DNA from 4 places in the Thermobifida sp. genome. Region 4 is predicted to be linked to each of the others. Evidence: predicted binding sites of a transcription regulator. Region 4 holds the regulator's gene; each other region holds the start of a gene.
What was found. The regulator LexA, encoded in region 4, represses DNA repair genes until DNA is damaged. The targets are predictions, from matches to a motif close to TCGAACANNTGTTCGA.

Region 1 (7,647 bases), on a different contig from region 4:
CCGATCACGCAGGACCTGCTCATCGCGGCAGCCCAGGACCTTGAACAGCAGCACTGGATGTTCCAGGCCATGAGCTAGCCCTGGTCGGGCGGCGCTGACTTCCTGTGCTGCAGGGGCCGCAGCGCGGCCGGGGGATGAGGGGTCAGCTCGTCCAGGCCTCGGGGTTCTCGGCCAGTGAGCGGACGGATTCCGGAAGCTGCGAGGTGGCCACGTGCTCGAGGGTCACCGATTCGAGGATGGCCCGCTCACTGGCCCGCAGGGCGATCCACACCTGTTGCAGGCTGCGCGCCGCACCGTCGTATTCGAGGTGCTCGGGGCGTTCTCCACGCACGTTTGCCAGCGGGCCGTCCACGGCGCGGATGATGTCGGCCAGCGAGATCTCCGAGGCCGGGCGTGCCAGCCAGTATCCGCCGACCGGCCCACGCTGACTGCGCACCAGGCCGGCACGGCGCAGTTGCGTCAGGATGTTCTCCAGGAACTTGCCAGGAATGGCTTGGGCACGTGCGAGCTGCTCGGCCGTGACGGGACCGCCACCGACGGCCGCAAGTTCGGCAGCGGCACGGAGTGCGTAATCAACCCGGGCGGAAAGGCGCATGCTGCGATTATGCCTTGGAATCCGAAGAGGTCCGGCCAGTGGGGCGGCCGAGGAGCAGTCGAGGAATGCTGCCGTAGTGTCTCATCCGCTGGTTCTCCTCCAGGGACTGTCCGGTGGGCGCGCCTGCTCCCCGCTGCCGGGAAGTCCCGGCGGGCAAGGCCGCACGTCACACTTGTCCCTTCCAGGCTACCTACCGGTCGCGGTGGTGCGGTCCGGAGTGAGACGGCGCCGCATCACGACGCGGGGGAGGACCGCGATTCCGGCTGCAATCTCTTCGCGCCACTGCCGGGCTAACTGCGGTCCCCACTCCGGTTCCGGGAGCACCGTGAAACCGTGCCGTGCGTACCAGGGCGCGTTCCAGGGCAGGTCGCGGAAGGTCGTCAGGGTAATCCACGGGGAGCCGTGCTCTTGCGCGTACGCGCAGGCTGCCGTGAGCAGGGCGGTTCCGATGCCGCGGCGCCCGTAGTCGGGGTGGACGGAGAGCTGCTCCAGATGGGCGGCGCCGTCGAGGACGGTCAGCGCGGCGAAGCCTACGGGCGGCCTGCCGGCCACGAGCACGGCAGCAGCCTGGTCGAAGAGGTCGTCCGGGTCGTCGTCCGGCAGGTGCACTCCGGCGCGGGCGAACAGTGTGTCGGCGGCCCGGCTCACTTCGACGAGTCGCGGCCGGTCCGCTGCGGTCATGGGGCGTATCGTGTGGTCCATTGCTGTGGATGGGCGCGGTTCTCAGACGGGACGCCGGATGCGGCAGGTGTTCCGGGGCCGTGCGCCAACCTATCCGTTTCAGAAGCGTCGGTGTGCCCGGGGCAGTATCGGCTGGACGGTCTGGAGGATTGTGCAGCGCACCCGTCAGCATTGAATGTGATCTAGTTCATAGAAGCCGGGTGGTGGGGTGGATTCTTCCGGTACCGGCCGGGCGCCCCTGCCAGCACACTCCGCGGCCGTGCGGGGAGCGTTCGCCAGCGGGGCGCGCAGGCCGCCCCGCGCCTCCCCGGAGCGCTGGGGGACATGCCGCGGCATGCCGGAGTGGCAGAGCGGAACGGGGCCGATACTGGAGGAGAGATGAGACTGTCCCACTTCTGGCAACGCATGGAAGAACACTTCGGCGCCGCCTACGCCGAAAGCCTCTCCCGCGACTACGTGTTCGAAGAACTCGGCTCCCGGACCATCCGCCAGGCCCTCGACGACGGGTTCGACGCCAAAGAGGTCTGGCACGCCGTCTGTCAGGCTTTCGACCTGCCCGCACACGTCTACTGAGGCGGGCCGCGAGCACCAGTCAATCGAACAAAGGTTCGGGTAGGATGGGGCGCGCCTGAGCCTAGAGTGGCTTCAGAGTGGCCCGCCTTTGGGCGCCGCAGCCGACCGGGGGACGGCCCGGAGGTTGTCCACAGCGGGGGAGCACACGTCGCGGGATGTCACTGGTGCGGCGTAGCGTCACCCCCATCATGAAGAAGAAGGCATCGACCCAACAGGGGTTTCCCGTGGCAGCTTCTGATCGAGACAAGGCTCTTGAAACCGCACTCGCGCAGATCGAGCGCCAGTTCGGCAAGGGCACCATCATGCGCCTCGGCGACGACAACCGCCCGCCCATCGAGTCGATCCCCACCGGGTCTATCTCCCTGGACGTGGCGTTGGGAATCGGGGGCATCCCACGCGGCCGGATCGTCGAGATCTACGGTCCGGAGTCGTCAGGGAAGTGCCTTACCGCAGACACCTACGTCTGGACCGACCGCGGTCTGGAGACGGTGGCCGAGGTCTTCGGCCGAGCCGGGCTGCCGCTCTCCAGCACCAGCCGTGTCACCGACGTCCGGGACCGGGACATCCGGGTCGTCAACGAGAAAGGCGAGCTCGAACAGGTCGCCGCGCTCACCCACAACGGCCGCCAGCCGGTGGTGCGGATCACGGTTGCTTCGGGACGCCAGGTCACGGTCACCCGCAACCACCCGCTGCGCGTCATGAACGACGACGGGTTCATCGTCTGGCGCGAAGCGGGACAGCTCCGCGAAGGAGACGTGCTCGTCTCTGCGGCGTTCGGCGCGGTGCAGGCCGCCAGTGGTGGGGGCCTCAGCGAGGATGAGGCCGTCCTCCTCGGCTACCTGACTGCGGCGGGCTCCCTCGACCCTGCGGGGCACGTCCGCTTCACCACCACCGACATCGAGACCGGTGCGGAGTTCGCTGCTCTCGCCGAATGGCTGCTCGACACCACGGTCACCGCTGTCCCCGGCGACGGCCAGGTTGCCTACGTGCTGTCCGACCCGGCGGCCCGGCACACCCTCGCCGAACGGTACGGCGTCGACTACGCCGCTGCCGCCCGGATCCCGCAGTGCGTGCGGACCGCGGGCGACAAGATGCAGCGTGCATTCCTCGCCGCCCTCTACACGGCCGCTGGCTGGACCGACACCTCGGCGGCTGTCGGACTGCGCACTGCCTCCGCGCCACTGGCCCGTGAAGTCCAGTACCTGCTCTACGGTTTGGGAATCCCCGCCGATCTCGACCGCAGCCACGGGAATGGGCAGCACCCGTGGGCCGTCACCATCAGCCCTGCCGCAGCACCCCGCTTCCACACCGAGGTCGGTTTCCGCACCGCCCAGCAGAGCCCCCAGACTGGGCTGCACGAGCCCACCCCGCAGGTGGAAGCCATCCCGAACCTCACCGGGCTGATCCACGCGCTGCGGGACAGCATCGGCGACCGCGCGGAGAGCACCGACGACCCGTTCCCCGCGGCCAGCGGCGGAGCCTACGACCGGGACCAGGTGCGCCGCGTCATCGACTGGGCGAAGCGCCGCACAGACGAGGCCCCGGCGACTGCCAACGCGATCCTCGGCTACCTCACACAACTGACGGACGCCCGCTACACCTACGAGCCGATCACCGCCGTCGAGGACGCGGGGCAGCAGCCCACCTTCGACCTCATGGTGCCGCGCACCCACAGCTTCCTCGCCAACGGCATCCTGTCGCACAACACCACGGTCGCCCTGCACGCCGTCGCCAACGCGCAGCGGGCCGGCGGGATCGCCGCCTTCATCGACGCCGAACACGCGCTCGACCCCTCGTATGCGGAGAAGATCGGCGTCAACATCGACGACTTGCTGCTGTCCCAGCCGGACACGGGAGAACAGGCGCTGGAGATCGTCGACATGCTCGTCCGCTCCGGCGCGATCTCCATCATCGTCATCGACTCGGTGGCCGCCCTCGTGCCGCGCGCCGAGATCGAAGGCGAGATGGGCGACAGCCACGTCGGCCTGCAGGCCCGCCTCATGTCCCAGGCCCTGCGCAAGATCGCCGGAGCCCTCAACCAGACGAAGACCACCGCGATCTTCATCAACCAGCTCCGCGAGAAGGTCGGCGTGATGTTCGGCTGCATGCACTACGACACCCTGGTCACACTGGCCGACGGTACACAGGAGAAGATCGGCACTATCGTCGACCGCAAACTGGACGTCGAAGTCCTCTCCTACGACCCGGAGACGGACCGGATCGTCCCCCGGCGGGTCGTCAACTGGTTCGACAACGGGGCCGCCGACCACTTCCTGCAGTTCACGGTCGGCCGATCCGGCAAGCCCGGCGGGGCGCAGTTCACGGCCACCCCCAACCACCTGATCCGCACCCCGGGAGGCTGGCGGGAAGCCGGTGAGCTGATCGCCGGGGACCGGGTCCTCGTGCACGAACCGCACTACCTGAACGAGCAGCAGCGCCAGGTGGTCTACGGCTCCCTGATGGGTCGCGGCACCCTCGTGCCGGACCGACACGGCGGCCCTGGCGTGCACTTCTGCATGGCGCACACCGCCGAGCAGGCGGCCTACCTCGACTGGAAGGTCTCCCTGCTGGGGAACATCGCCCACTCCCGGACCGCCGAGGCGTCGGCCACGGTGGGCGTCGAGTTCACCCCGATGCCGGAACTGAGCGAACTGCACCGGGTCGTCGACTTCGGCGACGGGCACACCCACCTCACCTGGGAGTTCCTCAAGCAGCTCACCCCGCTGGCGCTGGCCGTGTGGTACCTGGACGCCGGCACTCTCACCATCCCGCAGTCCGGGACGGACGACGACGCCCGGGTCCAGATCGACGTTGAGACGCTCAGCCCCGGCTCCCGGCAGCGGCTGGTGGAGTACCTGCGCGACACCCACGAACTGGACGCTGCGGTGGTCCAGCAGGGCGCGGACGCGCGGAGCCTCCTCGAGTTCACGCCTGCGGCCACGGTGCGATTCCTGGAATTGGTCGCCCCCTACGTGCCCGAGTCCATGAGCAGCATGCTGCTCGCCCAGTTCCGCGGACGCTGCTCCGTCACCCCGGAGTACAGCGACCCGGTGCAGCGTCTCGTGGCCGCCCCGGTGCTGGACATCCAGGTCAAGCCCGGAAGCACGCGCAAGTTCGACATCGAAGTCGAGGGGAACCACAACTACTTTGTGGACGGGGTCATGGTGCACAACAGCCCGGAGACTACGTCGGGTGGCCGGGCGTTGAAGTTCTACGCCTCCGTCCGCATGGACGTGCGCCGGATCGAGACCTTGAAGGACGGCACGGAAGCCGTCGGAAACCGGACCCGGGTCAAGGTCGTCAAGAACAAGCTGGCTCCGCCGTTCAAGCAGGCCGAGTTCGACATCCTCTACGGGGTCGGCATCTCTCGGGAAGGCGGCCTGCTCGACCTCGGCGTGGAGCACGGGATCGTGCGCAAGTCGGGAGCCTGGTACACCTACGAAGGCACCCAGCTCGGCCAAGGCAAGGAGAACGCCCGGAACTTCCTGCGGGCCAACCCGGACATGGCCGACGAGATCGAAAAGCGCATCAAGCAGAAGCTGGGCATCCCCACGGGCGACGACAGCGCCCCCGCCGAGGAGGCTGCCAAGGACGAGGCGAAGGCCGCGTCCACGACCAAGCGCACCACCCGCAAGACCACGGCGTCGACCTCCGCGTCGAAGTCGGCGGCGCCGAGCACGGATGCCTGACCGCGCCGCAGACGGCAGGGACGGTCCTCCGGGCGGCTCCGCCGCCCCGGAGGACCTCTACGCCCGGGCCCGTGCCATCTGCTTGCGGCTGCTCACCCGTGCCCCGCGCACCCGGGCGCAGCTCACCGACGCGCTGCGGCGGCGGGAGATCCCCGACGAGGTCATCGAAGCGGTGCTGGACCGGTTCGGGGAAGTCGGGATCGTCGACGACGCGGTTTTCGCTGAAGCGTGGGTGGACTCCCGGCACGCGGGACGCGGGCTGGCGCGTCGGGCGCTCGCCGCGGAGCTCCGGCAGCGCGGCGTGGACGAGGACACGGTGCGCGCGGCGGTCGATGGGCTCAGCCCGGCACAGGAGGAGGCCACGGCACGCCAGTTGGTGCGCCGCAGACTCGCCGCGACCCGGGGGAAACCCACTGAGGTGCGGGTGCGGCGGCTCATGGGCATGCTGGCGCGCCGCGGATACTCCGCTGGTCTGGCCTATCGGCTCGTCCGCGAAGAGCTGGAAGCGGAAGGCGTCGAAGTGGACTTCCCGTCCCCTGAGGAGGGATGAGCCCGCTGCGACGCGTATCGGTGTGATGTCCCCAGGGTCACTGTTCTCTTTAATCTCGTTTGAGCAAGCATTAACCCGAGAGTCCGCGGGGTAACCCCTATCCCGACAGAGGACGCGCACGAGCGCGCGGCAGAACCGTCCAGCCAGCCACGCACAGTGGTCGGACCAGGGCGGAGTGCGGTGGGGGGAGCTCCATGGACGGAGTGGCCGACCTTGTGGTCATCGCACTTCTCGGAGCGTTGACGCTGCTGACCGCGGGTCATGTGCTTGCGCTCCGCTCGCGCAGCCGAGCCGTCGCCGCGCAGGCGCAGCAGTGGGCCGACCGCATCCGGGCCGACGCGGAGAACGCCGCCCGCAGCCACCAGGACCGCCTGCTCGCGGAAGCCGCCGCATACCGGGCAGAACTCGACCGGCGGGAGCAGCGGATCGCCGCCCAGGAGCAGCGCATCGAGAGGGAGCTGCGCCGGTTGGATGCGGCGCGCCGCCAGCTTGACGAGCGGACCGCCCAGCTCGACCAGCGCGCAGCCGAACTGGCCCGCCTAGCAGAAGAACGGCGGGCTGTTTTAGAGCAGGCTGCGGCGCTCACCGCGGAGGAGGCGAAAGCCGCGCTCGTTGCAGACATCGTGGACCAGGCGAAACGGGAAGCCGCTGTCCTCGTCCGCGCGATCGAGCGGGACGCCCGCACGAACGGGGAGGCCCGGGCCCGCAGAATCATCTCCCTGGCGATCCAGCGGCTGGCGGGCGAGCAGACCAGTGAATCGGTGGTCCGCGCCGTGCCCCTGCCCGAGGAGGCGATGAAGGGGCGAATCATCGGCAGGGAAGGGCGGAATATCCGGGCGTTCGAAACAGTGACGGGGGTCGATCTCATCGTCGACGACACCCCGGGGGTGGTGCTGCTGTCGTGCTTTCACCCGCTGCGGCGGGAAACAGCGCGGCTCACCTTGGAGAAACTCGTGGCCGACAGCCGGATCAACCCCCACCGGATCGAAGAAGCCTACGAAGCCAGCCGGCGCGAAGTGGAGCAGCAGTGCGTGCGCGCCGGAGAAGACGCCCTCCTTGAAGTGGGGATCTCCGACATGCACCCGGAGTTGGTGGCGCTGCTCGGACAGTTGCGGTACCGCACCTCGTATGGGCAGAACGTGCTCGCCCACCTTGTGGAAAGCGCCCACTTGGCGGGGATGATGGCCGCTGAACTGGGCGCGGACGTGCCTCTCGCGAAACGGTGCGCGCTCCTCCACGACATCGGCAAGGCGCTCACCCACGAAGTGGAGGGCAGCCACGCGGTGATCGGCGCGCAGCTCGCCCGCCGCTACGGGGAGTGCGAGGAAGTGGCGCACGCGATCGAAGCCCACCACAACGAGGTGGAAGTGCGCACGGTCGAAGCGGTGCTGACCCAGGCCGCGGACGCAATCAGCGGGGGACGGCCGGGGGCGCGGCGCGCCTCCATGGAGTCGTATGTGAAACGGCTGCAGCGGATGGAGGAGATCGCCTACGCCGTCAGTGACGGGGTGGAGAAGGTGTTCGTGATGCAGGCGGGGCGGGAGATCCGGGTGATGGTT
Region 2 (7,647 bases), on a different contig from region 4:
GTGTCCTACCGAGCGTGCCGCTTGTGTCACGCCCGTGGAGGACGGGATTGCGCGACGCACAACCCTGAGGTTTCACCTCCTACAGACTAGGAACGCCGTCTCGTCCCGCTTCCTTCCCCGCACCAGAGCATGCCCCGCGGGACGGGACCGGATCCCGGTGCGGGTCACGTGTGAGGTTACTCTCCTTGCCACGGTGCCCTTCAGCGGGACCGCTGTCCGAAAACTGCCGCCATTCCAGGCGAAATCCCCGCACGTCGGCGCCGTTCTGTGCCACTATGCGAACGTGCTCCCCTATCCCGCCTACCTTCGCCTCTACCAACCACTCTCCGTTTTTCCCCGTCGCGAACGGGAGTACTGGAAGGCGTATGCGGAGTCGCCGCGGTATCGGGGGCGGCACGAGGCGATGGCTGCTGAGCACGCGGAGAGCCTGCACCGGCTGCTCTCCAAACCGCCGCTGGCTGCGCCCCTGGCAGAGAGCAGCGACGCCTACATCCACCGGGTCGGCGACGAGCTGCTGGTCTGTCCTTGGCAGACACGGCTGCGTTCCTGGCTCGCTTTCTCCACGTTACAGGCTACGACGTCGCGGCGGCTGTTCCAGAGTTTCCTGCCGGACTTGGTCGCCCAGGAGACCCAGCGCGATTTCGAGCGATGGCAGTCCCGCACCGGTCGCACGCGGCCTCAGATCCTGACCAGCACGTGGGAGGTGCCGCTCCCCTGGTTCGTGCTTTTCGATGCCGCAGAGCGCCATCTCGTCCTGGACCAGGCCGGGGAGGAGTACCGTCCTCCTGCGCCTCATGGCGGGGCGTGCCCCCAGTGTGCGACCTCTCTTCCCGCTTTCCAGCAGACGCCGGTGCGCGCGCTGCTCTACCTCACCCGGGCCGCCGACGCGCTTCCTCGCCTGGTGAGAGCGGTTCGCCTCGTGAGCGGATACTCCCCTGCGAGTTCCTCCTTCCTGTACGCCTTGGAACGACTGGAGGAGTGGGTGAGCGCGGTGGCGCACCCCCGCGCACTCCTGGAGCTTGACTACGGCGGCCTTGTCCTCCTCATGGACGACGCCACGCTGCGGTCGGACCAGTCGGTCGCGGAGGTGCATACGGCACTGACCGCGATCGAACAGGACCGGCCGGAGCTGGTGGCCGCAATGCGCTTGCGGCTGCGGACGCGGTGGAACGCGATCCGCGCGCTCCGCCACGCCAATTGAGGGCCCTGCGGGTTTGCCCGCCTTCGCGCTCACCGCGCCCAGTGTGCAGGCTCACAATCCCCGTTTCCCCCGGTGGCAAACCTGGTTCGCCAGGTTTCTCGGGAGGTGTTTCCGGTTGTCGCAGGGTGGACGCGGGGGATGGCTCCATAAGCCTCTTAGTTGACAACAAAATTACCAAAGGGGGACATACCCTTCGATAGACGGCGATATAGACTGCACTGGGACCGTTACAGAGAGCAACGAGAACATTCGAGAACCCCTACCGCATAGGGGTTTCCACGCCGCGCGTCTGCGTTGGCGGCCGTCCCAGGCCTGCCACCGGCGCCCTGACCCGCACAGGAGGAAAAAGGCCAGACCAACCATCCACGACCGCACCCGAGGAGGGGGAGCATCCCCAGTTAAGGATGCGCTGTCTTTGCGTTTTCGGTCAGCCGGATTACCGAAACCCCCGTCCGAGAATGAAGTGTTTGACCGAATACGCCACATGCCACTAAACGTATCGCTAGAATCACTCAGCGTGACGCGCTACATGTGCGACTTTGCAATCCCATTTGACAAAGTCGCGTTAAGTGGTCGCACAATCACCTCGGGTGATGCCAATATAGACCTCAGGGAAATATTGGACATCCGGACCAAGCGCCAGGATTGAAAAGTCTCAAGGATCAACACACCGATCCGGGAGGAGAGGCCGTACATATGTCAACTCGCACGCCCGAGGCGGAACCCCTGTTGACCCCTGCCGAGGTCGCCACGATGTTCCGCGTGGACCCGAAGACCGTCACCCGGTGGGCGAAGGCTGGAAAGCTGACGTCGATCCGCACCCTCGGCGGTCACCGCCGCTACCGGGAGACCGAGGTTCGCGCCCTGCTGGCCGGGATTCCCAGCCAGCGTAGCGAGTAGCCCTCCTCGCCTCGACCAATTCGGCGGGATGGCGGGGGGACGCCCGCGATACCCGAAAGAGTAGAGAATCTCGAGGGGCGGGCCGCTACGGCGGTCCGCCCCTCAGCATGGCGCGGCGTCTCTTGCACAGACCCACTTCAGGACAGCACTTCCCCCTCGATGTAGTCGGTCCCGATCTGCTCCCAGTGGAGGAAACGTTCCGTCTCCCCCAGCAGCATGGCGGTCAGCCACACGGCCACGCCCACGTCGTCCGCGGCTCCGAAAAGGGGGATGAACAGCTCAGGAACGAGGTCGATGGGGGAGATGATGTAGGCGAGAGCGGCGAGCAGCAGCACGATCTTCGAGGTAGACAGCTCGCGGTACTGCCCGCGCATCCGGGCTTTCAGCATGCGGGGAAGGGCTTTGACCCGGGCCGCGAGGGACGGCTTCCCGGGCTGGGTGCTCTCATAGACCAGCTTCATGGCGGCAGCGCCGGCCGCAGCACGATTGGACTTGCGCATTCCTCCACCTCGTCGGGTCCGTGCGCCCGGAGAAGTTCCGGACGTCTCTTGCGATATGACGTGTCTCCGTTCGGTTCTGTTCCCTGCCCCGCCCAATCCCACGCCCGACACATCCCGCTTTGTCCGCCTGTTCCCCGCGTGCGTTCGGTAACCGATGTGGCATAGGTTGGTTATGGTCATTGCGGCCACACCCATTCCACCGTTACGACTGTCTGTTCCGGAGGAAGCATTACCGCCCGAGTGCCCGCTCCCCCGCGCCTGCTGCGCCTCCTCGCAGCCGTTACCGGAATACTGCTGACCACCGCGTGCTGGACGCCTCCCCCGGACGCCCGCCCGCCCATGGCAGAGACCGCCTCGCTTCCTCTGCCCAGGCCGGACGACATGCCCGGACCGCGCGACACGCCCGCACCGTCGCCTCCGGCTGCGCCGCTGCCCCTCGACGGCGCCGTAGTCGTCGTCGACCCGGGCCACAACGGCGGCAACGCTGACGCGGCCCGCGAGATCAGCCGCGCCGTTCCCGCAGGCCCCAGCACCAAGGAGTGCGACACGGTGGGCTCCCGGACCGAGGACGGCTACTACGAGCACGAGTTCACGTGGGAGCTGTCCCTCCTCGTCCGCGACCGCTTGGAGGAGCAGGGCGCAACCGTCATCCTCACCCGCGACAGCGACGACGGGGTCGGTCCCTGCATCAACGAACGCGCCAAGATCGGCAATGAGGCTGAGGCGGACGCGGCGATCTCCATCCACGCCGACGGCGCCGCCCCCGGCTCACGGGGCTTCCACGTCATCGTCCCCGGTGAAGTCCCTGGGTTCACCGAACCGATCCTGGAGTCCTCCTACGCCCTCGGCGTAGCGCTCCGCGACGAATTCCACGCGGTGACCGGACACCCCTACTCCGACTACCTCGGTGAGGAAGGCATCGACGTCCGCACCGACCTGGGCGGGCTCAACCTGTCCACCGTGCCCAAGGTGTTCCTCGAAGTCGGCAACATGCGCAACCCTGAAGACGCGGCCAAGCTCACCGACCCCGAGTGGCGTGCCCTCGCCGCGGACGGCATCGTCGCCGGGATCAGCCGGTACCTCGAGGAGGCGCCAGCGCGGTGACCCGCAGCCGCCTGGCACGGCGGCACGGTTCCCCGCTCGGACCCGCTTCCCCACAGGGTGCCCCGGACACTCCGGGTTCGCTTTGTATGGTGCTGATCACTTCCTGACTGCACAATGGGTGCTATGCCACTGACATCCAGTGACGTGCGCGACAAGCGGTTCAGCACCTCGCGCCTGCGCCTGGGGTACGTCCAGGAGGACGTCGACGCCCTGCTGCGCCGGGTGGAGGAGACGCTGCGCGCGCTTGAGCAAGGAACCCGCCCCACAAAGCTCATCACCGCCTCCGACGTAATGCGCGCGCAGTTCCGCACCACGGTCATGCGGCCGGGCTACGACGAAGAGGAGGTGGACGCCTTCCTCGACGAAATCGCGGAAACCCTGCGGGAACTCGGGCTGTACTCGCAGCAGTTGCGCACCGGGAAGCACAGCGCCGAATACTTCCGCCGCGAGGCCGCCCCCAAGCCCCGGGAACCGGTCTCCCCGCGCATGCGCCCAGAAGACATCCGGAACAAGGGCTTCCACACCACCCGGCTGCGGATCGGCTACTCAGATGAGGAAGTCGACGCCTTCCTCGACCTGGCCGAGGCCACGGTTGCCGCTCTGGTGGAGGGCAGGCCCCAGGAGGCCCGGTTGACCGCATCACAAGTGCGCGGCGTCCGCTTCTCCAGCACGCGGTTCCGTCCCGGCTACGTAGAAGAAGAGGTGGACGCGTTCCTCGACGAGATCGCCGACGAGCTGGAACGCTACGGCCTGCACTGACCTCGGCGGATCAGTCGGCGCGCAGGCTCGCGAGCAGCAGGTCGGCGTAGTACTCGCCCAGCTGGGCGCCGTCCAGCTCGCCGTCGGCCCGGTACCACATGCTCAAGTGGTGGATGGAGCCGAAGAAGTAGTTGACCACGATGTCCGCCGGGATCTTGTCTTGGAATACCCCTTCACGCATCCCCTCCTCGACCAGGGAGCGGAACAGCTCGTGGTAGGCGCGGCGCTCCTTGCGCACCTCGCGCTGGCGGTCCGGCGAGAGCATGTGCAGTGAGCGGAAGAAGATGACCATGTCGTCAAGGTTGTCCACGGTGGTCTTGACGACATCGGCGGCCGCTGCGTGCAGGCGTTCGGTGACGTCTCCACCTCTCTCGACGATCTGGGCGAGCCGGCTCATCTGCAACTGCAGCACGCGCTGGTAGATCGCGAAGAGCAGGTCGTCCTTGGAGGTGAAGTAGTGGTACATCGCCCCCTTGGTGACCCCGGCTGCCTCAACCAATTCTTGGACTGAGACGCGGTCGAAACCACGCTGGGCAAACAGCCGGGTGGCCTCGGCCAGGAGGCGGTCCGGCACGGAAGGGGAGACCGTGGTGGACTCCGCTGACTGCGTCATGTTCCCCTACACCTCTCGCGTCCGCCGCGGATCTGCGGCGCCGTCACTCCCCGGATGGGCACGTCCCCTCAGCATAGAACACGCGACATACCGACCAGTCTGTCGGTTCGGGTAACCATGGCGGGGAAACCCTGACACCATTGTGTTCCGGAGCTCACCCACCGCTCAATCCAGCAAGAATGAACGGTAAGGGTTTTCGTATTAAGGTCTAGCTTCGACCCGCTGCCACAGACTGTCCCACAACCGAACCTATGTTCGATAAAGTGCGCGGGTGAGTCTTTACAACGAGCAGATCGACGTCCGTTCCACCACTAACGACGCTCCTGTCCTCTTCTCCTGGCGCGGCACCCTCTACCGGGTGCGCCGCGTCATCGGCACCTGGCACGGCACCAGTTCTGAGGCCGCCAGCGAAGTGCGGCTCGTCCGAGTCGCCGCCGAATCCGACCACGGCCACCGCGGCATCGCCGACATCGTGCTCGACACCGCGACCAACCATTGGACGATGCGTCGTCTGTGGTACTGACCGGCTACGGCGCGGTCCCATCCGCGCCGACTTCCACCTCCACGGTCGTCTTTCCTTGCAGCTCGCAGAGGGCCTGCCCGGCGGTGATCTCGGCCACCCACGCCGTGAAATCCGCCGGGTCGGTCCCGTACAGCGCGACATCGATCTCCACGTCGGCCCCGTACCGCACGTCCACGACCCGGTGCGGCGACTCCCGCAGATCGCTCTCCAACCGCCCGGCCTGCTGGTAGTCGGCGAGCACTGTCACCACCGGAAGAGAGCGGCGCTCCAAGATCCCGACCTCGTCGATCGCCGCGGCCACCGCGCTCCCATACGCCCGGATCAGCCCGCCCGCGCCCAGTTTGATCCCCCCGAAATAGCGGGTCACCACCGCAGCCGTGTCCGTCAGCCCGCGGTGCCGCAGCACTTCCAGCATGGGCACCCCCGCGGTCCCGGCGGGCTCCCCGTCGTCGCTAGACCGCTGGATCCTGCCGTCCTCCCCCACAATGTAGGCCGTGCAATTGTGGGTGGCGTTCCAATGCAGTTTGCGCCGCTCCGCAATAAACTCCCGTGCCTCGTCCTCGCTGCTCACCCGGGCAAGCGCGCAAATGAACCGGGACTTTTTGATCTCGATCTGGTGTTCGCCGCCGCGTCTGATCGTTCTCATGCCGCCTTCGATCGTATGCGCCGCGTCCCGGCCCCAGCATGCTCTGTATGGTCGGTGCCATGCCGACACCTCCCTTCGTCCTCCGCTTGCGCGAGCAGGTGGGCCACGCCCTGCTGCCCCTCGTCGGAGTGACGGCCGTGGTCATCGACCCTGCCGGGCGCATCCTCCTGCACCGCCGCGCCGACGACGGACGCTGGTGCACCCCTGGCGGCCTCGTGGAACCAGGCGAGCAGCCAGCCGCCACCCTGGTGCGGGAACTGGAGGAGGAAACCGGGCTCCGCGTCCACCCGGAAACCCTGGTCAGCGCCGTCATGGAAGCGCCCTACACCTACCCCAACGGGGACCAGGTGCAGATCCTCGACCTCACCTTCCGGTGCCGTCCCCTCTCCGGGGAAGCCCGCGTCAACGACGACGAGTCGCTCGACGTGCGCTGGTTCGACTACGCCGCACTCCCGCCCATGCCCGGCCGCATCATGCGCCGCATCAACCACGCACTCGAAGGACGAGTCGGCTGGTTCGACCGCCGCAACGGCCCGTGGAGCGAGACCTGACCGTGCCGGGCAGGCGTCGCCGGCGCGCCCCACACGCTGCTGGGCCGCGCCGGATCCGGTCAGTTCGGCAGGTTCTCTTCGATCGCCCTGATGATCTCGGGGTCTTCAGGCTCCACCTGGGGCCGGAAGCGGTACAGCACCCTGCCGCCGGGGGCGACCAGGAACTTTTCGAAGTTCCACTGGACATCCCCCGCCAACCCCTGGGAGTCCCGAGCCTTGGTCAACTCGACGTACAACGGATGCCGGTTGGGGCCGTTGACCTCCATCTTCTCCAAGATGGGGAAACTGATGCCGTACGTGGTGGCGCAGAACAACCGGATCTCCTGGGCATCCCCCGGCTCCTGGCCGCCGAACTGGTTGCACGGCACCCCGATCACCGAGAACCCCCGGTAGGCGTACGCTTCCTGGAGCCTCTCCAGGCCGCTGTACTGGGGGGTCAGGCCACACTTGGAAGCGACGTTGACGATCAGCAGCAGTTGCGTCTGCGGCAGCCGGAACGGCTCGCCCTCCAACGTCCGCAACTCGCTCTGGTAGATCTTCATGTCCCGGAGCCTAGCCTCAGCCCCCTGCCCGTCCGAAGACCCCACAGGCGAATCCTGCCGCGCCACATGCCGAACCGTCCCGTGCTCACTCCCCCGCGGGCCTAGGATCGTGGCGCAGGCAATCCGGCACAGAGAGTTAGGGAGCGTCATGCGCAGCAGACAGCACGGCCTTTTGCGGCTGGTCACCAGCGTGGTCCTCCTGTCTGCCGCAGTGTCCTGCACCGGTGAGGACAGCCCCGAGCCGGAACCGTCGCCCACCCCGCAGCCGACCCCCACCGTCTACGCGGGGGAAGCCCCGCCCGGGCTCG
Region 3 (7,647 bases), 100 kb from region 4:
CGACTACCACCGCACCGCGTGGGAAGGGTACTGACCAGTTCAGGGCGTCGCGTCGTCGAGAAGGCCCGCGTCATGCACCAGCAGGGCGATCTGGACCCGGTTGGTGAAACCGAACTTGGCCAGAATGGCGGAGACGTGCGTTTTCACCGTCGGCACGCTCAGATGCAGGGCCGCGCTGATCTGCGCGTTGGACAGGCCGCGGCCCACCGCTACCGCCACCTCGCGCTCCCGGTCGTTGAGGTGGGCGAGCCGCTGCCGGGCACGGCTCCGCCGCAGGTCTGCCTCAGGGTCGGCGACCCGCGCGATGAGCCTGCGCAGGACGGTCGGGGACAGGACCGGGTTGCCGCGGGCCACCTGCCGCACCGCCGCCACGATCTCTTCAGGCGGAGTGTCCTTCACCAGGAAGCCGGCGGCCCCGGCACGCAGCGCACGCAGGACGTGCTGATCGGCGTCGAACGTGGTGAGCACGATCACTTCGGGGGCGTTGCGCCGGGCACGCAGCCGCTCGGTCGCGGTCAGCCCGTCCATGCCCGGCATGCGGATGTCCATGAGCACCACGTCCGGGTGGTGCTCGTCGACGAGGGCGAGCGCTTGGGCGCCGTCGCCCGCGTCCCCCACCACCCGCAGGTCCGGTGCCCCACCCAGCATTATGGTCAAGCCGGCGCGCACGAGCGGATCATCGTCGACGAGCAGCACAGTGATCGGCGGATCGGCAGGCTGGGTCACGACGGCCAGGGTAGTCGAGCCGTAAGCCGCCACCCGCCGTCGGCAAGCGGCCCGTACTCCAGCTCCCCGTCGGCGACCCGCACCCGTTCCGCCAGGCCCAGCAGCCCGTACCCTGGGCCAGGAGCCTGGCCCGCTTTGGCGGGGGCTGTCGGCGCGGTATTGGTCACCGCCACATCCAGCCCGGTGCCTGCCGCCCCGTTGACCGCCACGGTCACCGCCGCACCTGGGGCGTGCTTGCGGACGTTGGTCACCGCTTCCTGCACGATCCGGTAGACGGTCCGGCCCAACGCGTCGGGAACCTCCCCGGCCACCTCCTGGACCAGGCGAATCCGCATCCCGCTCTGCTCGGCCTCAGCCACGAGCGAGCGAAGGTCGGCGAACACCGGCTGCGGCAGTTCTCCGACCGGGGCGCGCAGCACACCCACCACCTGGCGGAGGTCCTGCAGCGCCTGGTGGGCGCTTTCCCGGATCACGCGGGCAGCGCGGGCGATGTCTTGAGGGGGCGCGTCGGGACGGTACGCCAACGCTCCGGCGTGCACGCTCAGCAGGGACAGCCGATGTCCGAGAACGTCGTGGATTTCGCGGGCGATCTCCTCCCGGGCTGCGCGTCGCGCCTCCGCCTCTGCGCGTTCCCGCAACGACACGAGGAGCCGGCGGCGGTGGTGCACGAACAGTCCCCAGCCGGTGGCGGTGCCTTGACAGGCCGCGCCGATGAAGAACAGCAGCAGGCCGGGAGCGCCGGGTTCGGGACGCAGCAGCGCATAGGCGACGGCAGCGAGCAGGCTGAGCGCAAAAACCGTCAGCGAAGTGCGCGGCGGCCGGTGCACGGCGACCGTGAACAGCCCGACCAACATCGCCCCGGACACCATCTCCGAGAAGCTCGACAGCAGCACGAGCGCCACCGCTACCTCGGTGGGCCAGCGGCGGCGGAACCACAGCGCCCCGCAGCCCAATGCGCCGACCGCTTGATCCAGGGTGAACAGCCATGCGGGGACGACGCTAGGGACCTCGGCTGCGCTGATCCGCAGCCCGGACAGTACGATGCCCCAGACGACGGCCAGGGCGAACAGTGCGAAGTCCACGAGCCAGTCGCGGAGGCGGCGGGGACGCTTGGCTGCAGTCATCTTGAGAAGAGCCTACGGTCCCTGCGCCGGGGTCTTCCGGTGCGCGGCCCGAGACCATACCGAAGTCACCGCAGTCGCTACTTTCGTCGCTGCCCGCGAGGCCACACGGCGACTTCCGTCAATCCAACGTGTGCTCTTGACCGATCCGCGTGACCGAGTGGCCTGTCTAGCGTCACCGGCATGCGGTCAATGATGCAGACAGTGGGATTCGTGCTGATGCTCATGGGCATCAGCGGGGCCATCGACCATCTCTACGTCCAGCCGATCATGGGACTCCTGCTGAACGTCTTCAACCGGGTGATCCTGCCCCACCTCGACTTCCTCGCCGGCTATGAGCTGTACGCCAACCTGAGCCTGGCCGTGGTGGGCGTCGTCGTGATGGCGGCAGCGAACCTGGTACCGGAGTAACCCCCGCGGCGCCGCGCCAGTCCAGGACTCTGCCGCTCGGTAGTCCCATCCCGCCGTGCCCGGGACGCGGCGGGCGCGCGGCCCCACCCGCCTGGGCGCGCGCCCGCTCCGCCGTGGCTGCGTTTCCAGCTCACCCGGTCCGGGCCAGCAGCCAGTCTTCAGTCGTGGAGTCGTACCGCAGCTCGTACAACCCGAGGCCCGCCCCAACGCCGGCACGGACCCGCCAGAAGACCCGCTCCGGTCGTTTGCCGTTGCCGCTGTAGTCCTCGCGCACCGTCACCCAGTGGTCGAGAATCTGCTGGACTACGTGGATCCGCCCCTGCCATGCGAATCGTGTCGGCCGCCCGTAGTGATCCCAGACCTGCACGGGGACCCCGTAGTCCCGTCCTGCCATCACCGCTCCCCACCTTTCCCGGTATGAGCGCGTCCACGACCGGCCAGTGCCCGAACTCGCACCTGTGTTCGAACAAGCGTTCTAATGATAGGGGAGAAGATCACGCTGCGTAGGGGAAATGGGGAAGGTGCCCGTACGCTGCCCTGCCACACTGAGTCGCCTTATGCCCCGGTTTCGTGGTTGACTGCGACCGTCCAGGCAGCGATACCTCCGCCCTTGTCCCAGGCGAGATCGCTAGGCTTTGGGAGGCGAACCGCACCCCCTTGTCCCTCTAAGGAATCCCTACCGTGACGCGAAACGGGCACGAGCGCGCCAAACCCCTCCGCCCCGGCGACCCGACAGAATTGGGCGCCTACCGCATCGTGGGTCGTCTAGGCCGTGGCGGTATGGGAACGGTCTACCTCGGTAAAGACACTGCGGAACGTCTTGTCGCGATCAAGCTGATCCGTCCTGACCTCAGCGAGGATCCCGCGTTCCGCCAACGCTTCGCGCGTGAGGTGGCAGCGGCACGCCGGGTCGCCCGGTTCTCCACCGCCGCCGTACTCGACGCGCAGTTGGAGGGCGATCCGCTGTTCATCGTCTCCGAGTACGTGGCAGGACCCAACCTGGCTGAAGCGATCCAGGCCGACGGTCCGATGTACGGCGGGACCTTGGAAAGCCTCGCCATGGGGGTTGCCGCGGCGCTCACCGCGATCCACGGGGCGGGCGTCATCCACCGCGACCTCAAACCCGCCAACGTGCTGTTGTCCTCGGTGGGGCCGAAGGTGATCGACTTCGGTATCGCCCGCGCCTTGGACGACGACACCGCGGTGACCCGCTCCAGCCAGCTCATGGGCACCCCCGCCTACCTGGCGCCGGAGCTCATCGCGGGCGAACCCCCCACCCCCATGTCCGACATCTTCTCGTGGGGGTGCCTCGTCGCCTACGCGGGCACCGGGCGGGCCCCCTTCGACGCCCCCACTGTTCCGGCAGTGCTCCACCAGATCGTCGCCGGGCAGCCCAACCTGTCCGGGCTCGACCCGGCACTGCGGGAACTCGTGGAAAGCGCGCTGGACAAATTCCCCGACAACCGCCCCACCGCCCAGCAGCTTCTCAGCCGGCTGGTCGGACAAGAGGAGATGAGCCTGGACGCGGTCCACGAGACCGTCGTGCGCTCTTGGACCCCGCCTGCCACCTCGCGGCCGGAAGCGGTCCCCTCCGGACCGAACCCGGCTGCCGTGCCCGCCCAGGTGGGCGCGGCAGCAGCGGCCCCTCCCACCCAGCCGGGCACCACTCCTCCCGGCGGACAGCCCAGCGCTACACCCTCCGCCGGACACCCCGGGGCTACTCCTCCCGCCGGGCAGCCCGCAGCCGCTCCCCCCTTCCCCGAGCATTCTCCGCAGACTCCGCCCTGGGCTGCCCCCACCCCGCCGGGCGGCAACGGCACCGAGCAGAAGACGCGGGGCACACGCTTTTCTCCCGCGATAGCGATCGCCGGTGGGAGCGCTGTCGCCCTCCTCGCCGGGGCAGTCATCGGCGGACTGGTGCTGTTCCGCTCCCCTGAAGTGCCCGAAGGCATGCAGGTCTACGCAGACGACTTCACCCACCAGGACGGGTGGGCTGGCTACGACTTCGACCCTGAGAACACCTTCTCCTGGTCGGGCTACTACCAGGGCGGCTACGCGCTCAGCGCGGACGGGGACACCCGGACCTCCACGGTCTCGGTCGCTCCCCCCGCCGGACTTCCGGAGCAGGTGCGCGTCAGCGCCACCACCCAGGTGGTGTCCGGACCGGACTACGGAACCTACGGGCTGCACTGCTTCTACAACGACGACGGAGACAACGTCACCTACTACTCCGCCACGGTGCGCGTGGACGGCAGCGCAGCCCAGATCCGCCGCCACGGCGGCGAACAAGGCTCCACCCACCTGGAGGAAGTCACCGCCAAACCCGTCTCCGGTTTCCTCACCCCCAGCAGGGACGCCGAGGAAGCGCCGGTCAACACGTTCGACTTCACCTGCGAACTGGACCCCGAAGCCGACACGGTCACCCTCAACCTGTGGCTCAACGGGGAGCACGTCCTGGAGGCGGTCGACACCAACCCGCTGCCCTATGACGGCGAAGACGCCCCCCAGGCCGGCATGCTGGCCGGCCGGGGAATCGGCGGAGGCGACAACATCGTGGTCGTCTTCGACGACTTTGCCGTGTACCAGTTGGACGGCGGGCAGCGGGAAAGGTCGTAACAGTAACGTCTGTCCTGTTGCGCGGGCACGGTGCCCGCGAATGCGAGGAGGCCACGCATGCGCGCCATCGTTGTCGAGGAGACCGGCGGTCCGGAAGTCCTGCGGCCCACCGAGACCGCCGATCCGGTCCCCGGCCCTGGAGAAGCCGTCGTCGACATCGCGGCCCGTGGGGTCAACTTCATCGAGATCTACCAGCGCACCGGCATTTACCCTGTGTCCCTTCCGTGGATCCCGGGCAGTGAGGGCGCGGGTGTGGTGAGTGCCGTGGGGGAGGGCGTCACCGAAGTGTCCGTGGGCGACCGCGTGGCGTCCGTCGCGCTGCGCGGCTCGTATGCGGAGCGTGCCGTGGCCGCCGCCAAAGACCTCGTGCCCGTCCCCGACGAGGTCACCCTTGACCAGGCTGCCGCGGTCCTCCTCCAAGGGCTCACCGCGCACTACCTCACCCATTCGACCTATCCGATCCAGCAGGGCGACACTGTCCTGGTGCATGCCGCCGCCGGCGGCACCGGGCAGCTCATCGTCCAGCTCGCCAAGCGGCGCGGGGCCCGAGTCATCGGCACCGTCTCCACCGAAGCCAAGGAGCGCCAAGCCCGCGCGGTGGGGGCCGACGAAGTCATCCGCTACACCGAGCAGGATGTCACCACCGAAGTACGGCGGCTCACCGGCGGGGAAGGGGTGCCGGTCGTCTACGACGGCGTGGGCGCGGCCACTTTCGACGTAAGCCTGGCCTGCCTCCGCCCTCGCGGCATGCTGGTGCTGTTCGGACAGTCCAGCGGGGTGGTGCCGCCGTTCGACCCGCAGCGGCTCAACGCTGCCGGCTCGGTCTATCTGACGAGGCCGTCGCTCGGCCACTACACACGCACCCGGGAGGAGCTGCTCGAACGCGCCTCCGCGGTGTTGGGCCTCGTGGCTTCCGGGGAACTTGCCGTGCAGATCGGGGGACGTTACCCGCTGGCGGAGGCGTCGCGGGCCCACACCGACCTGGCCTCCCGGGCAACCATGGGCAAACTGCTGCTCGTCGACTAGCGCCGCCCGCACCGCACTCTACGGCGGGGCGGCACGGGCGCACCCCGGTGTTCGCAACACCGAAACAGCAGCGGATTTATGGTGTGCCTGGCTGCCGCGCCGACGCCATTTCCCAGTCCCGCAGCATCCCTGAGCCACCCCTCCTCCCACCGTATTTCTCAACGTATTTACTGGTCGGGCAGGGAGAGGAAAGGAATGGCTCCTCGTGCGGAGTGAGAATCGGGTGGACTGTGCGGGAAAACGAAAAAAGGATGGCCGGGATCTGATGTGCGAGCGACATCCCGGATCCGTCCTTTTTCGTTGTGCGCACCACCGTGCTCGGCTGTTCCCGCCCCGGTACCGGGGCGGGAACAGCCCTGGAAAACATTCCGGGCGAGACCCGCCCTACGACTGCGTGTCGCGCTGGCTCGGCAAATGGGGAGAAGCTGCGGCCTGGGCCTCATTCTTCGCTTCTTTGACCGCTTTGGCCGCTTGGTCAGCGGCCACGTCGGCGGCGTGCAGCGTTTCAGCGCTGGGGCCGTCGCTCTGGGTGAGCTCGGGAGGTGTCTCCGCTGCAGCAGCCGGCTCCTCCTGCGCTGTCTCAGCGGAAGCGCCCTCGCGGTTCGGGGCGAACGCCTGGCTCAAGTGCTGGATCGCCTGGGTGAGCTCCCCGGGGATCACCCAGAACGTGTTGCCCTGGCCTTGTGCGAGCGTCGGCAGCGTCTCCAGGTACTTGTACGCCAGCAGCTTGGCGTCGGCGTTGTTGGCGTGCACCGCCTGGAAGACCCGTTCAATGGCTTTGGCTTCACCGTCGGCACGGAGGATCGCGGCCTGCTGCTCACCCTGCGCTTCCAAGATGGCCTGCTGGCGGGCACCTTCGGCTTTGAGGATCCGGGACTGGCGTTCCCCTTCCGCGTGCAGGATCGCGGCACGCTTGTCGCGTTCGGCCCGCATCTGCTTTTCCATGGCCTCTTTGATGGTGGGCGGCGGGTCGATGGCTTTGATCTCGACCCGGTTGACGCGGATACCCCACTTGCCGGTGGCTTCGTCCAGCACCCCGCGCAGCCGCGAGTTGATCTCCTCCCGGGACGTGAGCGTCCGCTCCAAGTCCATGCCGCCGATGACGTTACGCAGGGTGGTGATGGTGAGCTGGTCGATGGCCTGCAGGTAGTTGGCGACTTCGTAGGCGGCGGCCCGCGGGTCGGTGATCTGGTAGTAGAGGACGGTGTCGATGTTGACCACGAGGTTGTCCTCGGTGATCACCGGCTGCGGGCGGGACGACAGCACCTGTTCCCGCAGGTCGAACTTGGTGCTGACTCGGTCCACGATGGGGACGATGAAGTTGAGGCCCGGTTGCAGGGTCCGCAGGTAGCGGCCGAAGCGCTCCACGTTGTAGGCGCGCGCCTGGGGGACGATCCGTACGGTGGACATCACGCCCAGGACGACAAGGATCGCGAGGGCGATGAGGACGATTTGTAGAGCCATGGCGGCGTCACTCCTCCTGCAGCGGCTGCCCGGCTAAGGGAACGAGGACGTTGACAAAGACACGGCGGGCCCTGGAACGACGGTCCGCGGTCACGGCAGCTCGTCTCTCGGGTACACCACCGCGGTAGCACCCTCGATCTCCATGACGTCGACGTGGGCGCCGACCGGGATACGCAGTGTTTCGTCGAGGCACCGGGCCGACCACTCTTCGCCCTGGAGTTTGATCCGGCCGCCGGTCGCGGTGATCTCCTCAACCACGAGTGCACTCCGCCCCACCAGCGCC
Region 4 (7,647 bases):
CTTGGCGTAGCCCTCGTAGGCGCCGACGACCCCGGCCAGTTCCGCGCTGCGCCGGTAGGCCGCGGCGGTCATCAGCGAGGTGATCGCGGCAGCCACCGAGCGGCCCCCGTCGGAGTCGTAGGCGTGCCCGGTCGCCATGAGCAGGGCGCCCAGGTTGGTGTAGCCGATACCGAGCTGGCGGTACGCGCGGGTGGTCTCGGCGATCTTCTCGGTGGGGAAGTCGGCGAAGCAGATGGAGATGTCCATCGCCGTGATGACCAGCTCGGTGAGCCGTTCGAACTCCTCGACGCGGAACGAGCCATCCTCGTCGAGGAACTTCATCAGGTTGATCGAAGCCAGGTTGCAGGACGAGTTGTCCAGGTGGACGTACTCGGAGCAGGGGTTGCTGGCAGTGATCCGACCGCTTTCCGGCGTGGTGTGCCAGTCGTTGATGGTGTCGTCGTACTGGATGCCCGGGTCCGCGCACTCCCAGGCGGCCTGAGCCATCTTGCGGAACAGGTCCCGGGCCCGGACCTTGCTGATGACTTCCCCGGTGGTGCGGGCGATGAGGTCGAAATCCTCATCGTTCTCCACGGCACGCATGAACTTGTCGGAGACCCGCACGGAGTTGTTGGCGTTCTGGTACTGAACGCTGATGATGTCAGCGCCGCCCAGGTCCACGTCGAAGCCGGCGTCGCGCAGCACCCGGATCTTGCGTTCTTCGCGTGCCTTGCATTCGATGAACTCTTCGATGTCTGGGTGGTCGACGTCGAGGACCACCATTTTGGCGGCCCGCCGGGTGGCGCCCCCGGATTTGATGGTTCCGGCAGAGGCGTCGGCGCCGCGCATGAAGGACACCGGGCCGGACGCGGTTCCACCAGAGGAGAGCAGCTCCTTGCTGGAGCGGATGCGAGAGAGGTTCACCCCCGCGCCGGAGCCGCCCTTGAAGATCAGCCCCTCCTCCTTGTACCAGTCGAGGATCGACTCCATGGTGTCGTCCACCGACAGGATGAAGCAGGCGGAGACCTGCGCCTTCGACGAGGTTCCGACGTTGAACCAGACCGGGGAGTTGAAGCTGAACATCTGGTGGACGAGGGCGTACTTGAGCTCGTGATCGAAGATCTCAGCGTCCTCGTCGGAGGCGAAATAGCCGTGCTCCCGACCGGCTGCGGTGTAGGTGTCGACGACCCGGTCGATGAGCTGTTTGAGGCTCCACTCGCGTTGCGGGGTGCCCAAGGCGCCGCGGAAGTACTTGCTGGCCACGATCTGGGTGGCGTTCATCGACCAGCTCTTGGGGAATTCGACCCCATCCTGCCGGAAGTTGACCGAGCCATCGCGCCAGTTGGTCATGACGACGTCGCGGCGTTCCCACTCCACAGTGTCGTAGGGGTGGACCCCAGGAGTGGTGAAGACGCGTTGGATCTTCACCCCCCTGCGAGGTTTTCTGCCTTTACGCGTGGCAGAGCCGCTCACCGTCTCGGTCATCGTGCTTCGCTCCCCTTGGTGGAAAGGTGTATCCGAGGGTGGTCGCCGTTCGTCTGCCGTAGCCGGCGGCACCCTGAGTGTCCTCTATGGCTTGTTGAACGCTGTGGTGCCCGGTGGTGGGTTCAGCCCTGGGTTGCTGTGCGCTCTGCCCTCAGCTCCGCGATCTCGCGTTCGAAGTCTTCGAGGGATTCGAAGCTGCGGTAGACGCTCGCGAAGCGCAGGTAGGCGACTTCATCGAGGTCGCGCAGCGGTCCGAGGATGGTCAGTCCGATCTCGTGCGAGCTGACTTCCGCAACCCCGCGGCTGCGGATCTCCTCCTCGACCCGCTGTCCGAGGAGCGCGAGCGCGTCCTCGGTGACCGGGCGGCCCTGGCAGGCCCGTCGGACTCCGGCGATGATCTTGCTGCGGGAGAAGGGCTCCGTGGCTCCTGATCGCTTGGTGACCATGAGCAGCACCGTCTCCTGGGTGGTGAACCTTCTCTCACAGGCCGGGCAGGAGCGACGGCGTCGGATCGCTGTACCTTCTTCTGCGGCCCGGCTGTCGATCACCCGGGTGTCCTGGTTGTGGCAGAAGGGACAGCGCACTGTTTGTCATCCTTCCCAGGTCAACACCGGACAACCACAATTTGTGGATGGTTTCATCCACGAAGGCACTAGATCTAGTGGCCGTTAACCTACGGCTAGAGAGTCTTAGACGCAACCTGAGACAAGTCCGTCCGGCGTGTCGCCACGCACGGCTTCGGACTGCGAACGGTGTGTGTGGCTGGAGATGTTCGCAATTGTGCGGTGTGCGGGAGCGAAGCGTCTGTCTCAGGGGGATGGTAGAACGAGTTCCTGTCCTGGGGTGAGCACCGGTTCGGTGAGGCCGTTGATCTCGACGATCTCGTCCACAGTCTTGCGCGGGTCTTCTGCGGGACGGAGTCGTTCAGCGATCTCCCAGAGCGTGTCTCCCTCGTTGACCACGACCGTGCGTGACCGTTCGGGGAGGTGGAGGAGCGTGTCGGTGGAAGCGTCCGCGTTGGAGGCGCTGAGGGCCAGAAACGCTACGGCGAACAGGGCGCAGCCGGCGGCGGCTGCCGTGCCGAGCAGGCAGAACAGGACGATCCGTCCTCTCCTGGTCAGCCGCGGGGGCCCTGCGGGGACGGGGCGTACGGCCCGTTTACGGGCGGGACTGGCCGGACTTCGCCGGACCTCGGGTGGAGGGACGTCATTGATCCACTCCGGTACCTCCTTGGACCAGTCGTAAAGATCGGTTTCCAGACCGCCGCGGGCAGCGTCCGTGTCGCTCGTAGACCGACAGGAAGCGCGGGCAGCGGATGGCGTGGGGGCATGCGGCAACGCGGCCTGGGACATCGTCCTTCCCTTCGAACCTCCGCCCACCAGAACCGGCGTTCGATTACTACCGCATTCTGGGAAATTTTTCAGCATCATCTCGAACGTTTGTTTGATATTGCCTTGTCCAAGGACTAACGTGGAATGTGTTTCGCTCCGGTAGAGCATCGGCGTCGGTCCTATCACGCCGACGCCCTCGACCTTCGGAACGAGCATTGATGTCGTAGCAAGCCGACAGTCCCCAACGGAGGACACTAACCGCCGAGGAGGCCGGACGTGCCGGAGGAGAACCGCGGAGGGCACCAGCCTTACACGGAGGAGAGTTCCGTCTCCGCACTCCACCCGGTCCGCACGGATGACTCCGTGGGGTCCTCTGCCGAGCAGACAGGTGACGCTCCGACACTCACGGAACGTCAGCGGAGTGTCCTCAACGTCATCCACCGCTACGTGCGTGAGCGGGGATATCCGCCGTCCATCCGGGAGATCGGGGAGGCGGTGGGGCTGTCTAGCCCCTCAAGTGTCGCGCACCAGTTGAAGGTGTTGCAACGCAAGGGGTACCTTCACCGCGATCAGAACCGCCCCCGAGCGGTGGAAATTCGTATTCCACATAAAACTTCCGGACGCACGCGAAGGGAACTCGGCGGGCTCTCCGGCTCCGAGGAAATCGTGGACATTCCCCTGCTCGGCCGGATCGCGGCGGGCGGCCCGATTCTGGCGGAGGAGCATGTCGAGGATGTGCTCTCCCTGCCGCGGCAGCTTGTCGGAGAGGGCACGCTCTTCATGCTCACCGTCGTGGGCGATTCCATGATCGATGCCGCTATCGCCGACGGTGACCTGGTCGTTGTCCGTCAGCAGCCTGACGCTAACAACGGGGATATCGTGGCCGCGCTTCTAGGCGACGAGGCCACGGTCAAGGTCTTCAAGCGTGACAGAGAACACGTCTGGCTGCTGCCGCGAAACAGCGCCTACGAGCCCATCAACGGCGATTCTGCGACCATTCTGGGCAAAGTCGTCACCGTTCTTCGCAAGGTATAACGACTTCGCTTCAGTTTGATACGACCCCGTAATTAATCTCTGAATTGTCCTTTTTGGGCCATTTGTCGGTAATTGTTACCGCTGTTTTCTCGTAGGATTTTCCGCCCCGTTGTCTCCACTGGCCTGGCCGCCCCAGGCGCGCCGCAAGGGGCACGCACTGGGGACGGCCAGGACTGGTCACTCTCGTCTGGAACGGTCCGTTACTGGTAGTCGCCGCGGCGGATCTCTTCGAGGGTGGCGCGGGCCAAGGTCTCCGCTTCCTGGATCGCCTCCTCCTCGGGAAGCGACACCCCGAAGTTCACCTTGTCGTAGCAGGACGCGAACGACAGGTTCGCCACGTACGTGGCAACACAGCCGACCTGGTTCTCACTGTCGTACCAGGACACGGCTCCTTCACCGAGGCCGGAGACCTCCGTCGTGGTGTAGTCCTGGGAATACCACTCCAGGTCGTCGCTGGTGTGGTAGCGCTCCCCAGGGTCGTTGAGCATGATCGTGAGGAAGGCGTAGCTGCCGTTGCCCAGGCTGTTGACGTTGTCCCAGGAGCAGTGCTGCCCTTCCCACCATTCCTGGCCGCCGGTGTCGACGTCTTCAACCTCCCCGCGGTAGTCGGGGACGAGCCGTTCCAGCTCGCTGTGCTCCCCCACCGAGCAGTCGGGCAGCATCGTGAAGTCCCCTTCCACCTCGGACGAGGTCGTCCCCTGGGAGTCCGAGGTCTCCCCGGTGGCGGACGTCTCCTGGTCTGAGGTGCTGTCGCTGCTGCTCAGAGCGGCGAATACGAGGATCCCGGCGATACCGAGGACCGCTGCCGCGCCCACGACGATCCCGGCGATCAAGCAGCCGTTTCTCCCTGTCTTCTGCGGAGCAGGCGGATATCCTCCCGCTCCGTACGGCGGGGGAGAGAACTGCGCCCCGTGGGGCGGCTGCCCGGGGGGAGGAGGCGGGGGGCCGTAGGGCTGGGATCCGTACGGGGGTTGCGGCCCGTGCGGCGACGAGGGAGAAGAAGGTTGGGTCATGGGATGATCCTTATCCAACAACAGTGGAAGGTCGTTCGTGTGCGGGGTTTCACGGCATCCCTGGCGGAGGCCGCCCCGGCAGGGCTCTCGACTGCTGGAAGCGGATTCACTCCTGCTCCAGGGTCGCGACGATCTCCTGGGCCACGCTCACGGCACCGTCCATTGCCTCTTCCGCAGAGACCTCCCGGGTGGCGGAGAAGTCCGTGCTGGCCTCGTAGCAAGCGGAGATCATGAGATTGGACTTCCGCACCGCCACGCACCCGTGCAGGGTTGTGGCGTCGTACCACCGCACGGCCTCGTCTCCGAGTCCCGTCACGGCGGTCGTCGCGTTGTCCTCCGATTCCCGTTTCAGATCGGCCCGGGCGGAGGCCTCTCCCCCGTGGCCGAAACGGTTTCCGCTGCGGATGAAGGCCACACTCACGCTCGACGGCATCCCGGGAGAATCCTCCGTGGTCGTCCACCGGCATTGGGTGCCGTCCCACCACGTAGCGCCCTGGGTGTCTACGGGAGCGTCGAGGTCGGTCACGTACCCCTTGACCAGTTGGTCAAGGACTCCGCTCTCTTCGACGAGGGCGCACGGTGGGGCCTCCGCATAGTCCCCGCCGGGACCGCGCAGCCAGACGAGGAGGCCGACTCCTCCGCACCCCAGCAGCACGAGGACGAGTACTGCGCTGACCAGCACAGCCACCGCGCAGCCGCGTCCGCTGCCGCGCGGCTCCTCATGGAGGGTGGCGGACCCGCCGGGGGGAGGCGGCTGGACCATGGACTTCCCTTCACCTGTCCGGAGATCGACGCTCTTCCTCTGCCACCGAGCCAACGTTACTCGCTGGTTCGGACGGGAGGTCTGGCAGAGGAGCCCGATCCCTGAGCATCACTTCACCGGGTAAGAAGCCGCTTACCGCGATAAAGTTCGCGGTAATCTCCCCAAGCCGGGCGGAGCGGACGGTCCGGCTTCCCGGCTCCGTTACAGGGCCGCCGCCACCTCTGCGGCGATCGCCGCTACTTTCTCCCCGGCGTCGGCCCCGCCGTACCAGACCCGGATCGTCAGGTTGCGGTCCCTGGTCGCGGCCTCGGCTCCCTCACCGACCCCGGCGGGCCGCACCAGCGTGTCCCCGCGCGACAGCTCCCCCTCCGCCAAAGCGTCCAGTTCTGCTGCTGCGCGCTCCTCCCCGCTCGATTGGCTGTCGCTGAAGTGGGCGCGGAAGGAGACGATGAGCATCCGCGGGTCCTCACCGGAAGCGTCCAGTGAGGACCACACGCACGACCGGCCGGCGGAGAGCGGGAGCGGCCCAACGGTCTCCGCTTCGAGCACTGCTGCGGGGACCGCGCCTTCCACGGTCGCACTCGGCACTGACGTGCAGGCGGGCGGCTGCGGGTACGCGTCCGTGGGAGCGGCCTCCACTGCGGGACCGTGCTTCGCCCACAGCAGGCCGCCGGTGATGGCCGCGGCGCTCACCACGGCAGCGCCGCCCACCACCGCGGCCCCGCGCACCACTGTGCGCCGCCTCGCCTCGTCCATCGTCGTGTTCTCCTCTTCCGCGCCCGCCCACGGTCCGGCTGCGGGCGGCGGCCCGGTTGCGGCACCTCAGCAGTGGTCGGCGTTTAGGCGACCACGATGTTGACCAGTTTGGGCTCACGGACCACGATCCTGCGGATCTCACGTCCGGCGATGTGATTCTGGACCTTCTCCGAGGCGAGGGCCAGCCGCTCCAGCTCTTCCGCGGAAATGTCCGGGGAGACCTGCAGCTTGTCGCGGACCTTGCTGGCCACCTGGACCACGCACGTCACGCTCTCCTGGACCAGGAGCGCAGGGTCGGGCTCCCGCCAGGTGCCCACCGACACCGATCCGGTGTGGCCGAGCATCTCCCAGCCTTCCTCGGCGACGTAGGGAGCGAACAGACCCAAGGTGATCGCAATCACCTCAGCGGCTTCACGCACCGCGGGGTCGGCGGCGCCAGGGCCCGAGTCGATCGCCCGGCGAGCAGCGGTGACGAGTTCCATGATCCGCGCGATGGCGACGTTGAACCGCTGGGCTTCCACGGCCTCGGTAACCTTCGCCAGGGTCTGGTGGGTCATCCGCCGCAGCGCCAGGTCGCCGGTGGCCGGGTCCACCCCCGGTGCAGAGGCGGCTGCGGCCTCCGCCATCACCCGGTAGGCACGGTTGAGGAACTTCACCGATGCCCCCGGGGACACGTCTGCCCAGTCGATGTCTTCCTCCGGCGGCCCGGCAAACACCATGGTCAGCCGGACGGCGTCAACCCCGTAGCGGTCGATCTCCTGCCCCAGGTCCACACCGTTGCCCAGCGACTTGGACATGGCCTTGCCCTGGTTGATGACCTGGCCCTGGTTGAGCAGCCGGACGAAGGGCTCGGTGAACGGCACCATGCCCATGTCGTAGAGGACCTTGGTGAAGAACCTGCTGTAGAGCAGGTGCAGGATCGCGTGCTCGACACCGCCGACGTACTGGTCGATCGGTCCCCACTTGGCGACTTTCTCCTGGTCGAACGGCGCGGTGTCCAGGTTGGGCGAGCAGTAGCGCAAGAAGTACCAGGAGGAGTCGACGAAGGTGTCCATCGTGTCCGTGTCCCGTTTGGCGGGCCCGCCGCAGCGGGGGCAGGACACGTTGACCCAGTCGGTGGCGGCGGCCAGCGGGGAGACCCCCTTGGGGGCTAGGGCAGCCCCGCGCAGGTCGGGCAGGCGCACCGGCAGTTCTTCGTCGGGGACCGGAACTTCGCCGCACTCCGGGCAGTGGATGATCGGAATGGGAGTGCCCCAGAACCGCTGGCGGGACACCAGCCAGTCGC

Region 1: recA (intein-containing recombinase RecA) is a predicted target of LexA. The motif match lies at 1,873-1,888, and genes of this name have one in related genera.
Region 2: CW348_RS03470 (DUF6504 family protein) is a predicted target of LexA. The motif match lies at 5,321-5,336, and genes of this name have one in related genera.
Region 3: CW348_RS10980 (DUF6504 family protein) is a predicted target of LexA. The motif match lies at 2,721-2,736, and genes of this name have one in related genera.

What each region holds. Positions count from the first base shown of each region.
Region 1 is NZ_PITY01000020.1:88,470-96,116, reverse strand. Features, by position in the region: gene CW348_RS05585 (Dps family protein) at 1-78, shown strand, start outside; gene CW348_RS05580 (Rrf2 family transcriptional regulator) at 143-595, opposite strand; gene CW348_RS05575 (GNAT family N-acetyltransferase) at 782-1,297, opposite strand; gene CW348_RS05570 (DUF3046 domain-containing protein) at 1,655-1,849, shown strand; gene recA (intein-containing recombinase RecA) at 2,005-5,538, shown strand; gene recX (recombination regulator RecX) at 5,531-6,088, shown strand; gene rny (ribonuclease Y) at 6,283-7,647, shown strand, end outside.
Region 2 is NZ_PITY01000017.1:36,350-43,996, reverse strand. Features, by position in the region: gene CW348_RS03500 (hypothetical protein) at 284-1,201, shown strand; gene bldC (developmental transcriptional regulator BldC) at 1,898-2,101, shown strand; gene CW348_RS03490 (YkvA family protein) at 2,239-2,601, opposite strand; gene CW348_RS03485 (N-acetylmuramoyl-L-alanine amidase) at 2,842-3,705, shown strand; gene CW348_RS03480 (DivIVA domain-containing protein) at 3,820-4,464, shown strand; gene CW348_RS03475 (TetR/AcrR family transcriptional regulator) at 4,475-5,077, opposite strand; gene CW348_RS03470 (DUF6504 family protein) at 5,349-5,600, shown strand; gene CW348_RS03465 (YigZ family protein) at 5,605-6,246, opposite strand; gene CW348_RS03460 (NUDIX domain-containing protein) at 6,306-6,797, shown strand; gene CW348_RS03455 (glutathione peroxidase) at 6,857-7,339, opposite strand; gene CW348_RS03450 (hypothetical protein) at 7,488-7,647, shown strand, end outside.
Region 3 is NZ_PITY01000022.1:230,947-238,593, reverse strand. Features, by position in the region: gene CW348_RS11000 (polyamine aminopropyltransferase) at 1-34, shown strand, start outside; gene CW348_RS10995 (response regulator transcription factor) at 40-726, opposite strand; gene CW348_RS10990 (sensor histidine kinase) at 723-1,850, opposite strand; gene CW348_RS10985 (hypothetical protein) at 2,031-2,258, shown strand; gene CW348_RS10980 (DUF6504 family protein) at 2,389-2,652, opposite strand; gene CW348_RS10975 (serine/threonine-protein kinase) at 2,940-4,874, shown strand; gene CW348_RS10970 (quinone oxidoreductase) at 4,932-5,900, shown strand; gene CW348_RS10965 (SPFH domain-containing protein) at 6,285-7,364, opposite strand; gene CW348_RS10960 (NfeD family protein) at 7,455-7,647, opposite strand, start outside.
Region 4 is NZ_PITY01000022.1:127,658-135,304, forward strand. Features, by position in the region: gene CW348_RS10540 (vitamin B12-dependent ribonucleotide reductase) at 1-1,464, opposite strand, end outside; gene nrdR (transcriptional regulator NrdR) at 1,587-2,048, opposite strand; gene CW348_RS10550 (LysM peptidoglycan-binding domain-containing protein) at 2,274-2,816, opposite strand; gene lexA (transcriptional repressor LexA) at 3,072-3,830, shown strand; gene CW348_RS10560 (hypothetical protein) at 4,031-4,663, opposite strand; gene CW348_RS10565 (hypothetical protein) at 4,950-5,606, opposite strand; gene CW348_RS10570 (hypothetical protein) at 5,808-6,362, opposite strand; gene leuS (leucine--tRNA ligase) at 6,446-7,647, opposite strand, start outside.